DNA from 3 places in the Psychrobacter sp. T6-6 genome. Region 3 is predicted to be linked to each of the others. Evidence: predicted binding sites of a transcription regulator. Region 3 holds the regulator's gene; each other region holds the start of a gene.
The links. Region 3 encodes PhoB, which activates phosphate uptake and scavenging genes when phosphate is short. Its sites were predicted from a motif close to TGTCATNAANCTGTCATAA; they were not measured.

Region 1: a site for PhoB is predicted at 1,508-1,526, ahead of pstS (phosphate ABC transporter substrate-binding protein PstS). Genes of this name have one in related genera too.
Region 2: a site for PhoB is predicted at 2,495-2,513, ahead of ACTXGL_RS13385 (DNA translocase FtsK). Genes of this name have one in related genera too.

Annotation. Positions count from the first base shown of each region.
Region 1 covers NZ_JBQQEX010000002.1:200,110-204,331, forward strand. The annotation lists gene thiC (phosphomethylpyrimidine synthase ThiC) at 1-907, opposite strand, end outside; TPP riboswitch at 1,150-1,305, opposite strand; gene pstS (phosphate ABC transporter substrate-binding protein PstS) at 1,599-2,759, shown strand; gene pstC (phosphate ABC transporter permease subunit PstC) at 3,003-3,956, shown strand; gene pstA (phosphate ABC transporter permease PstA) at 4,006-4,222, shown strand, end outside.
Region 2 covers NZ_JBQQEX010000013.1:57,755-61,976, reverse strand. The annotation lists gene ACTXGL_RS13400 (MerR family transcriptional regulator) at 1-135, opposite strand, end outside; gene aat (leucyl/phenylalanyl-tRNA--protein transferase) at 169-981, opposite strand; gene trxB (thioredoxin-disulfide reductase) at 982-2,004, opposite strand; gene ACTXGL_RS13385 (DNA translocase FtsK) at 2,565-4,222, shown strand, end outside.
Region 3 covers NZ_JBQQEX010000009.1:34,662-38,883, reverse strand. The annotation lists gene ACTXGL_RS12095 (HD domain-containing protein) at 1-186, shown strand, start outside; gene asd (archaetidylserine decarboxylase) at 280-1,116, opposite strand; gene dtd (D-aminoacyl-tRNA deacylase) at 1,231-1,683, shown strand; gene phoB (phosphate regulon transcriptional regulator PhoB) at 1,796-2,500, shown strand; gene phoR (phosphate regulon sensor histidine kinase PhoR) at 2,559-3,668, shown strand; gene ACTXGL_RS12070 (M23 family metallopeptidase) at 3,885-4,222, opposite strand, start outside.

The DNA.
Region 1 (4,222 bases), on a different contig from region 3:
CCCACGTCATTTTGGATACTTCTTCATCGATAGACGAACCCAGCGCGGAGTTACCGATATTGGCATTGATTTTCACCAAGAAATTGCGCCCGATGATCATCGGCTCAGATTCAGGGTGATTGATGTTGTTTGGGATGATTGCACGTCCAGCTGCCACTTCGTCACGGACAAACTCAGGCGTTATGATAGTAGGCGTATTGGCGCCGAAGCTCTCGCCGTCATGTTGACGCATATCGGTCAGCGCGTGCTGTTTTTGCGTCTCACGTATGGCGATATATTCCATCTCAGGGGTGATGATGCCGCGACGCGCGTAGTACATCTGCGTGACATTCCCTGGTTTTTCATCAATATCTTTAGCACGGCGTGGCTTGTCAATATGAGCAAATCTAAGGTTGGCAGTGCTGATATCGCGAGCACGTGCTTGACCGTATGAGCTAGATAGACCGCTTAATTGCTCCGTATCGTCACGCTCGGCGATCCAGTTTTCACGCAGTTTTGGTAGACCTTTCGTCAAGTCAATCTCGACATTGGGGTCAGTGTAGACGCCTGAAGTATCGTAAACATAAAATGGCGGATTATGCTCACCGTTTTTATCACCCGTACCGCCGACTGGTGTATCCGCCAAGCTGATTTCGCGCATCGGTACTTGGATGTCAGGTCTTGAACCTTGGATATAGACTTTGCGAGAGGCGGGTAGAATACGGTGCAGGTCGCGTGCATCTTCTTCAAAGCGCGCATCACTGGCAGCACGGTGGGCAGGTGTTTTTAGGGCGTCTGCTTTTTTATCTGCTTTGACGGTGTCAGTAGAGTCTGAGGTAAGAGGTATGTTGTTGGCTGGGTTATGCGTTTGTGCAGATGAGGCACTGTCTAAAGAGGTGTTGTCTAAAATGCTGTCTAAAGTAGTCATATGCTGTCCTAGCGTGTTGGTTTTTGAATAAAATCAACACCGCCAGTATCTGCGGGTGCAGCACCTATCATTGAGACAAGTTTGGACTATCGACACCTAACAGCGATCAAAAAATTGCCGCGGTAAATGGTCATCAAATAGTGGACGCAGATTTGTATCTTCGCTCGTTGTCTGCTCATGCGGCACGCATACTCAGACAATGATGATAAAAATGTATTTCTACGCGTCCTTTGTCATCAATAACAAAGTGCTTAAGACTTCCCTGCGTCGGTACTAACCGCATCAGGTTCGGCGGGTGATCTCTCAGCGAATGTAGATAGGCGGCTACTGTTATTAATGTTTAACTATAAACGCTTAATAAAGTAGGCCAATACTACACCGCACCCCGAGTCTGTCAGTGTTGTAAATCAGATTTCATACTAGCAAAATTCTGCACTAACAGCTAATAGTATTTGAACGTAAGTATCAGACTCCAAATGCGATGTTTAATATATTTATCCAATAGGCCACTCAGTATCAGTAACGACTATCGCTTGGTATCACTGGGCTAGGCAGAGGTTGTCTAAATATTATGTAAAGCGAATAAAAGATTGCGACGGTTGTCATTAAATTGTCATAAAGATTTGGCAAGATATCACGCATATCACAAACAATGCTTTTTTATATCGTCGTTAAACTTCAGGAGTTCTACATGCGTTATTCGTTATTAGCAGTAGCCGTCAGTTGCACCTTAATGCTTACGGCATGTAATAAGTCAACAGATACGACAGAAACCGCTGCCGCTGATACTAGTAGCGCTACGACCACTACTCAGACTCAGGAAACGACTGCTGCTGATGCTGGTTTTAAATCTGCTGAAAACATCGCAATGAACATCACGGGTGCAGGTGCCTCATTCCCGCAGCCTATCTATGCCAAATGGTCTTATGACTACAATGGCGCGACTGGCGGGCAAGTTAACTACCAGTCAATTGGTTCATCTGGCGGTATCAAACAAATTCAATCAAAAACTGTCGATTTTGGTGCTTCTGATGCGCCATTGACACCTGAAGAGCTAGCAGAATCTGATCTTATCCAGTTCCCAACGGTCATCGGCGGCGTCGTACCTATCGTTAATATTGATGGTATTGAGCCAGGTGCCTTGAAGCTAGATGGTACGACTTTGGCAGACATCTATCTAGGTAAAATTAGCAACTGGAATGACCCGGCTATCGCAGCTATGAACCCAGATTTGACCTTGCCAGATGCGGCAATCACAACGGTATTCCGCTCAGACGGTTCAGGTACGACGTTTAACTTTACTGACTATCTAGCAAAAGTATCACCAGATTGGAAAGATACGGTTGGTGTTGATAAAACGGTTAAGTGGCCAACCTCTGCGACTGGCGCAGGTGGTAAAGGTAACGAAGGCGTCTCAAGCTATGTAAACCGTATGAAAAACTCTATCGGTTATGTTGAGTATGCATACGCTAAGCAAAACAACATGTCACATACTGCACTGAAGAACGCCGCGGGCAACATCGTTCAGCCATCTGCTGAGACATTTGCCGCAGCAGGTGACATCGATTGGTCACAACAAGAAGGCTTTTATAAAGTCATCACTAACTCTGAGACTGAGCAAGCATGGCCTATCGCTGCTGCAACCTTTATCTTAGTACACAAGCAGCCAGAGAATCCTCAGCAAGTTGCTGGCGTGTTGAACTTCTTTGACTGGGCGTATACCCAAGGTGATGACAGCGCTATGAGCCTAGATTATGTCCCATTCTCTGATACGGCAGTGGCTCTATTCAAAGCAAAATGGAACGACGTAAAAGGTAGCGACGGTCAGCCAGTTTATAAGCCAGCGCAGTAAGTTGCTACTCTTGATTTTGACATAGTTAGACTCTCAAACAACCACTCTATAGAGAGCCTGGTTGTTTGAGAGGTTTTATCACAGCAATTTTGACCGTAACACTGACTGCAGTACTGATGGATATATTGAGCAGTTGCCATTGGTACACAGGATCGTCAATGATTATGCGGGCGGGCTTGTTGTGATAAAGCTGAACAAACACACTGGTTTTTTGAATTCACTCTATTCAATGCTGAGACACTTATGACAGACTTAAGGTCCCAACTGGCTAAACAAAAACGTTACGACGCTTTATTTGTCAACTCTACCAAAGCGTTTGCCATACTGGTCCTCCTATCTTTAGGGGGCATTTTAGTTTCTCTCATCGTTGGTGCTTGGCCGAGTATTCAAGAGTTCGGGCTTGGGTTTTATACCAGCAACAATTGGGACACGGTCGCCAATGAGTACGGCGCGCTTGCGCCTATTTACGGTACGCTAGTTACCTCACTCATCGCTATCGTGATTGCCGTACCCGTCAGTTTTGGTATTGCGATATTTCTGACTGAGATGTGCCCTAAGTTCCTCAAAAAACCACTGGGTATTGCCATTGAGCTATTGGCCGGCATCCCTTCTATCATTTATGGTATGTGGGGTTTGTTTGTTTTTGCGCCATTCTTTGGCGATCATATCCAGCCATGGTTTATTGAGCACATCGGTCCTCTACCTATCATCGGTAAATTGTTTGTAGGTGCTCCCATGGGACTGGGGATGTTCACGGCATCTCTAGTGCTGGCTATCATGATTATTCCTTTTATCGCAGCCACCATGCGTGACGTCTTCTCTGTTGTACCAGATTTACTCAAAGAGTCTGCCTACGGTATGGGCGCGACGACGTGGGAAGTTATGTTCAAGATTATCCTCCCTTATACCAAAGCAGGGGTTGTTGGCGGCGTTATTTTGGGTCTGGGGCGCGCACTTGGCGAGACCATGGCGGTGACTTTCTTGATAGGTAATGCTTTCAATATCAGTCCAAGTCTGTTTACTTCTGGTGTGACGATTACCTCTGCCTTAGCCAACGAGTTTGCCGAAGCCTCTAGTGAGCTGCATTTGGCCTCGCTACTACATTTGGGCTTAATACTGTTTGTCATTACCTTCATTGTGCTGTCTTTGGCCAAACTCATGCTTATGCGTATGGATCATAAAGCGGGCAACCGATAAATCATGTATCAGACTTTGATATTGATAAAAGATATGGGAAATAAAGACTATGCCTTCTAACAATGCGCTCAACGCACCACTACCAGTCAAGACAAGCTCTAAAGCACGTTATAACAAGAGTCTTTATAACAAGCGCCGTTGGACCAATAAGCTTGGGCTAGGGTTTGCCATGTCAGCCATGGTTTTTGGTTTGTTTTGGTTGTCGTGGATTCTAGTGACATTATTTGTTGAAGGTTTTCAGGGAATGATGGAGTTACCCATCTTTA
Region 2 (4,222 bases), on a different contig from region 3:
ATACAAGCGTGACCCTGCCTGACGTTTACGTGATTTTAGCAGACCTAACTGCTCATAATGACGTACCGTGTCTTTGGTGGTATTGGCCTTCGCTGCCAGCTCTCCGATCAACAAAAATGAGATATCAAGCGCCATAAAAACCTCGTTGTTGCTTAGCTATTGTCATTATCATGATATGCGTTGCCAAGGCTCTGTAGTATCAAGTCGCGTCACTGCTAATGGTTTGTGCAAGCTGTAATCCCACTGAACAAAACGATGACCTATCAGGCTATCTAACTGGGCAAGGAAATCAGTACGCGGCAGGGTGGTAGCGCCCAAGCTCATGAGGTGATCATTTGGCAATTGGCAATCGACGAGTGCCACGTGACTTTGTTCGCATAAGCGCATCAAACCCCAGAAGGCTATCTTTGAGGCATTGGACGCACGATGGAACATAGACTCGCCAAAATAAATATTGCCTATTTTTAGTCCGTAAAGTCCGCCAATCAGCTGACCTTTCTCATCCCAGACCTCAATACTGTGGGCGAAGCCTTGCGCATGCAATTTGGTATAGGCCTCAATCATCTCATCATGAATCCAAGTATGCTCGCCTTCAGGCAAGTCATTATTAAGACCATCGCTTCGCGGTAGACTACAGGCGTGTATGACCTCATCAAAAGCTTGATTGAGTGTCAACTGCCAACGCGCGCGGCTTGCTTGCTTACGTAGCGACTTACTCGGTTGATAATCAGATGGTACTATCACACAGCGTGGCTCAGGACACCACCAAGCAATAGGTTCGTCTTCATTGAACCACGGGAATAGTCCCCGTGCATAAGCAGATATTAATGTCTCGGGTGTTAGATCGCCGCCCATCGCGACAATGCCAATCCCATCAGGATCGACAGAGATAGGATTAGGAAAGTCATAACGCCCAAGACTTTTTAGAGTCTCAGGCGTGATGTATTGAGTGGTATCATCGTGCTGCGTGAAGTTATCCATTTACTCTTCTTGATCAGCAGTTAGGGTTGATGCATACGTATGGTCTTTCGCCGTTGCTTCACCGATAGCATCTAAGTACTTTTCAGCATCAAGTGCTGCCATACAACCTGTACCAGCAGAGGTAATAGCCTGACGATAAACATGATCAGCGACGTCGCCAGCTGCAAATACACCCTCAATGCTAGTTTGTGTAGCGTTACCATTGAGACCACTATTGACAGTCAGATAGCCATCTTTCATGTCCAATTGACCGGTGAATAGGTCAGTATTAGGCTTGTGACCGATCGCGACAAACATACCCATTGCGTCTAGTTGTTTGGTGCTACCATCAATCATTGATTCGATAACGACACCATTGACACCCATATCATCACCAACCACCTCTTTTACCTGATGGTTCCACTCGATTTTGACATTGCCATTTTTGGCTTTTTCAAACAGCTTGTCTTGTAGGATTTTTTCAGAGCGTAAGCTATCACGGCGATGCACCAAGGTGACTTCAGAAGCAATATTAGACAGATATAAGGCTTCTTCGACGGCGGTATTACCACCACCAATCACAGCGACTTTTTGGTCTTTGTAGAAAAAACCGTCACAAGTGGCACAAGCAGATACGCCAAGCCCTTTAAATTTGGTTTCTGATTCTAGCCCTAAATACTGTGCAGACGCACCTGTTGAGATGATCAAGGCATCACAAGTATAGTCGCCGTTGTTACCTGACAACTGAAATGGGCGCTCGTTTAGATTGACTTCATTGATATGGTCATAAACCAACTCTGTACCGAAGCGCTCAGCATGCGCCTTCATACGCTCCATCAGCGCTGGACCTGTCAAATCATGTGCATCGCCTGGCCAGTTATCGACTTCGGTGGTAGTCGTTAATTGACCGCCAACTTCCATACCTGTAACCATAACTGGTTTAAGATTGGCACGTGCAGCGTATACCGCAGCAGAGTAACCAGCAGGACCTGAGCCCAAAATAATAAGTTTTTCGTGACGTGGAGCAGTAGTGTCAGTTGCCATGAGGTGTTCCTTTCTAAAAATACGAATGAATAATGTTAGTTATAAATATAATAAAAAAATCAAAAATTATGACTAATATGGTTTTTCTAATTGCTGTGTGATAATAACATAAGGGCATAGGTCGAAAAGTGCAAGTTTGCTAAAACAAACACAGCTATCATTAGAATCAAAGCATAATAACCTTGAAATACTAGCGCTAGAAACAGCTGGTATTTTATAGCGTTTGTACAAAACCGCTAGCAGTATTCTGTTAGCAATACTCTATTGGTGGACGGTTTTTTTGCACAAATAGCGTCTCGATTTACTTTCCTACACGCTTTATTTATAAGACTGTCGCCACTGTACCTATGTATTTGTTATTATAAGGAGTTATGCCGAGTGAGGTAGGGTTTGGGTGACAATGACGGTTGTGCGTTCTTATGATGCTAGCGTCTTATGATAAATGCCTCCCTACCAAAAACACTCTGCGAGGTACATCTATGTCAGCACTTTATGTCAGCATGATTAGGCTTAGTCATGCGTTGGCGACCATTTAGTATTAACAACAAGGCAGATTTTACGTGATATCAGCACCGCATATTGAGTATTTAAAAAAGGGAATGTTTACCCTCCTTGGGTTAATACTGGCCGTATATCTGTTTGTCATTCTAATGACTTACACAGGTAATGATCCTAGCTGGTCGCATATTAGTAGTGACATGACAACCATCAATAATATGGGTGGTCAGACGGGTGCTTGGTTATCTGACTTGCTCTACAGCTTTTTTGGGTTTGGTGCCTGGTGGTTTTTAGCATTTGTCGTTTATGAGTCGATTCTTATTTGGTGGGACAATAAACCCACGTTTTGGCTCATGCGACTGGTCGCTTACGTGTTTTTGTTGCTGACTGCTAGTGCGTTATTTGCACAACTGGTCGCCCTAATTCAACAAGTGACTAACCCTGCATCGATGGGACTTGAAGGTGTTGCTGGTGGTATTATCGGTCTTGAGTTACAAGAGCGCTTGGCGCAGCTACTATTGCAGTGGGGTAGTGTGGCTTTCTTGGCGGTATTCGTCGTGATTACAGCTACTTTTGCTTTCAATATTCATTGGCTTGCGATATATCAGAAGATTACGGCGTTATCGTGGCTTGGCTCAGGCGTAAAAAACAAAGAGGCTGTAGACGTTACTCTGCCAATCAGTGCGTCACAAGACGATAGCCACAGCGTAGATGATCAGGCTGAGCAGCAAGTAGAGCATGAACAACTGCCACTTAAGCTGCAATCAGCTGATCATACTGATAGTATTAATGAGGTAGATAACAGTAGCCGATTCAGTAATGTGTTGTCAGATTTCTTGTCGACATCAGGGTTAGCAGACAGCGTCAAAGCCTCTATAGCGACCGCAAAAGAAGCCACTACGTCAAGCGATGAGAAAAGTGCACCACTATATACAGCGGCGGCGACTACCAGTGTTATGGCTGATAGCGCAGCGAACCATATGGCACCACCAGCAATGTCAGCTCCTACCGCGATACCTGCTCGAAAAGTCGAGCCAAGTTTTGCATGGAACGATGCTAATACGGTTGATGACCTGCTCGCGAGTGAGCATATGGTTTATGGTGCCAGCAGTATAGAGAGCTCTAGTGCGCCTGTACTTAACTATACTCAGACAGACACGACTATAGACATGCCCGAAGAGGAGCGGGCATCAAACTCCCAGACGATGCCAATTGCGCAAACAGCTGCGACTGAACCTGCTGAATATAACCAGGAGTTCGCTGATCAGCTACAAGCTAATGAGCCTGAAACAACTCAATCAAGTGATACGAGCCAAAGCGTCGATCAGTTAGCAGAAGCATGGCTGGCCGAGCATGGTGATCTATCTGAACCTGCCACAAACGGTGCAATGCAAGACTCTCAGAGTATTCAAGATACTGCTATAACGGAACAGGCTCGAGTTGAGCAAGCCGTCATTGAGCAACCTGAAGTTGAACAGGCTAAAGTTCAGGAAGTAATCGAAAAGCCTGCAATTGAACAACCTGTCGCTAAACAAGCGGTACAGGAACAAATAATAGAGCCCATACCACAGGTAACCGCTAGCTCTACAGATAAGTCGTCTCCTAAGCCAGCTGCTGAGCCAGCAGAACAGCCGTATGATGAGGCATCACTATCTGTATCTGAAGAGCCGATTGCAGCAGCAATGGACGTCGTACCAACCGTGTCAGATACCTCAGATAT
Region 3 (4,222 bases):
GACCGCTTATTGCCATTTTTACTCAATCTTAATACTGAGGGAAAAACGTGGGTCGAAGCCCAAGTAACACGTTCGCAGGTAGCTTGTGCCCTTGCTTTTATCAAAGACAGCTTTCCACCCATTCATGATTGGCTTAACAAAAATATCGACTATGCAACCCAGCAAGGATGGCTGATCGATGCATAACTCTATATGAGTGACAGGCATAAAAAAGCCCAGTTAAGTATGCATTAACATACCTAACTGGGCTGATATTTTGAGCGTTTTTATACAGTCATATTATTGAGCGTTCGCCATCCCCAACAGTTGACCCATTTGCACGATGCTGTTGGCTTGCATACTATCCAACCAGTCAGCTTTTGCCGCTTTTGGTAGCACCACGATAGCCGTTGAGCCTAAATAAAAACGTCCAAGCTCATCCCCTGCGGCAAACGGCAGGTCATGCTCGGCTTCTTGGATGTCGTCAGTACGAGTGATTTTACCTGTCGCGACGGTTTCGATACCAGCGACGATCATAGCGCCTACCATGACAACGGCTGCTTTGCCGTACTTGGTATCGAACATGCAGACCAGACGCTCATTACGGGCAAACAAATCTGGCACGTTAGCGGCCGTAGTGTTATTAACCGAAAACAACGTGCCAGGTACGTAGCGAGTCTTGGTCAACGTACCTGTAAACGGCATATGGACACGGTGATAATTGCTAGGCGCTAGGTAGATCGTCGCAAAACTGCCATCCGCAAAGTAACTGCCATCTTCGCTATCAGCCAGCAGCTGTCCGACATCATAGTGACGACCCTTGGCTTGCAATAACTTATGGTCTTGGATTTGTCCGAGCTGAGAGATAATACCATCAGCAGGGCTGACGATACCGTTGTCAGTGGTATCGATGGTACGAGCGTCTTCTTTTAATTCACGAGTGAAAAAATCATTGAAGCTCTCGTATGCATTGAGACTCTGGCGCTCATATTCGTCTAGGCTGATGTTATAGGCTTTTGCAAAACTACGAATAAAGGTACGTTTAACATAAGGATGGCGGCTGGCGGCCAAACGTCCAGCGACTTTACTGAGCTGCTGCTGTGGTACCAGCTGTTGTAAGGTGGTAAATACATTCATAATACGGCTACCAAAATAAGAGATGATGTCATTATTGCATGTGCAAGTTAATGACCGTATTTTATCATGGACAGCCCATTATTGTCTGAGCATAATCTGTTAAGGAATGAGTAAATGAAGGCACTTATACAACGAGTCAGGCGGGCTAGTGTGACTATCGATGAGCATTGTGTTGGCAAAATAGATCATGGAATACTGGCTTATATTGGTTTGGGACACGAGGATAGTCTGAGTACGGCTCAGCGAATGATTGATAAAATTCTCACGTATCGTATTTTTGAAAATGATGAAGATCCTACAAAATTTGGTAAACTAGATAAAGATGTCCAGCAGGCAGGCGGTGGTTTGTTATTGGTGTCGCAGTTCACCTTGATGGCAAAAACAGACAAAGGTCGCCGTCCTGATTTTGGTGGTGCAATGGCACCTGATGCGGCTCAAATACTGTTTGAGCAACTTATAGATTATGCAAAAACACAGTACCCAAACGTCGCCACTGGTCAGTTTGGCGCTGACATGCAAGTCGCTAGTGTCAATGACGGACCCCTAAATTTTCTACTGGAGATCTGACACTAGAGTGTCATCAAGCTGTCATAATTAATCCGTTTAATAGATAAAGACTGGTGAGTATTTATCGCCTTTTTACATGCTAAATTTTGCCCTCTAACACTGAGAATGTCATATGTATAACGAGCAAATTTTGATTGTTGAAGATGAACCTGCGATTCGTGAAATGGTTGTGATGACGCTAGAAATGGCTGGATTTGAGAGCCTGCAAGCCGCTGATGTCTCAGAGGCGCACCAGCAAGTGGTCGATCATAGACCGTCGCTGATCTTGTTAGATTGGATGCTACCAGGAGACAAAAGCGGCGTTGATTTTTGTCGTATGCTAAAGAACGATGAGCTGCTCTCTGAGATACCAGTCATTATGTTGACGGCGAAAAGTGAAGAGGACAGCAAGGTTTATGGACTCGATGCGGGTGCAGATGACTATATGACCAAGCCTTTTTCAACCCGTGAGCTGATCTCTAGAATCAAAGCGGTATTGCGCCGTAGTAGTGCGATGAGTAGTGACAAGCCTATTGAAATCGGTCAGTTGAGTCTAGATACCAAAAGTCAGCGTGTGACCGCCGCCGGAAAAGTCATCGATGTGGGTCCGACAGAGTATCGTCTATTGGCGTTTTTTATGAGTCATCCAGAGCGCGCTTATACACGAACGCAGCTCCTCGATCAGGTTTGGGGCGGCAACGTATACATCGAAGATCGCACCATCGACGTACATATTAAGCGTCTGCGTAAACTCTTGCGTCCTCATGACTGCGATACATTGATACAGACGGTACGCGGTACAGGCTATCGATTCTCTAGTCTTATTGAACCAAGCTAGTCTTGCATACATAAGGTCGCTGGAATACTAAAATAGCGGATAGTGGTAAGGATAAGAAATGGACAAGACAGTGCCAGCACAACACAAAAAAACCCGTAACAGCCATCAGCAAGATACCCCAGAAAACACCTCTGCCCAGCATGAAGCAGAGCAGCTACAAAAAATCAGAAGCGCACTGCGAGCACTACGAGACGCGGTGATTTTAATCGATGAGAATGATTGCTTAGGATGGTGGAATCAGGCGGCGCAGGATCTATTGTCTTTGCAGAAAGATGATAAAGGGAAGAGTGTCTTTGATTTTATTATCATACCAGAGTTTCACCAGTATTATGAAGACACCACACTGCCCAATGATGGTATCCACATAGAGTCATGGCGCGACCCTAGCCGTTACCTAAAATTTGAGCTCACGTCTTTTGGTGATGAAAAACTCCTATTTATTTATGATGTGACGCGCTTAAAGCACTTAGAGCAAATGCGCCAAGACTTTGTGGCAAACGTCTCTCATGAGCTACGCACACCATTGACCGTCATGACCGGTTACTTAGAAAACTTTACGGATCAGCCAGATATGCCGCCCCATTGGCGCCGTGGTTTTGAGCTCATGACTCAGCAAACCGCGCGTATGAATAGAATCGTAAATGACTTGCTGCTTTTATCTAGAATTGAGATCGAAGAGACGCACGAAGTCAATGCTATAGATATGACCAAGCTACTCACCAATATCTATGATGATGCGCAAGCCTATAACCAAGCCTATAAGCACATCATTCATCTACATATAGACACCTATGATGGTCTATATGGATCAGAGATGTACTTAAACAGCGCATTGTCCAATCTGGTGATCAACGCGATAAAATACACACCAAAAGGTGGCAATATTACTATCAGTTGGACGCGAACATCAGATGGATGCCGGTTTGCAGTCGAAGACGACGGATTGGGGATAGCACCAGAGCATATTGTTCGTTTGACGGAGCGCTTCTACCGTGTTGATAAAGGTCGCAGCCGTGCCACAGGTGGTACAGGTCTGGGGTTAGCTATCGTAAAACACGTACTGCATCAACACGAAGCGCAGCTACAGATTGAATCAATAGAGGGTGAGGGTTCGACATTTAGTGTGGTATTTCCAGCCACTTATGTGCGTACAGTCACCGCAAACTAGGGCGTGTCCCTAATTCAAACGCTTATCATTGAATGGGCTAAAAATGGCTAAATCTTTGGCAAACGGCGTCAAATAGCTGGTCAATATCTCGATATTGTCTGCACTATTTTCCTTGTTAGCCTGCGATTTATTTCATTTTTATCACCATTTTTAAAATAGGGACACGCCCTAGCACCTCTCTTGATACATGCTATTAGAGCTTTTTATACATTATGCTTAATTCTTTTGTAAAAGCGGGTAGGGGTTCACAGCACTGCCGTTAATATAAATACCATAATGTACATGCGGCGGTGTCCCTTTTGCATTGCCGCTATCACCCACGTAGCCAATAGTATCACCTTTATTGACCCAATCATTGGGAGAGATATCAGCATAGTCCTCTAGATGAGCATAATAATGTCCTGCACCGCCCGGTCCTACTACGACGACCACGAGGCCACCTAAAGTATTTTCGCCAACCTTGCTCACGATACCCTGCGTGGTTGACTGTATGGGTGTTCCTCGTTCTGCAAAGATATCGATACCTTCATGTGAGCGCCCTTGACTGCGTGCTG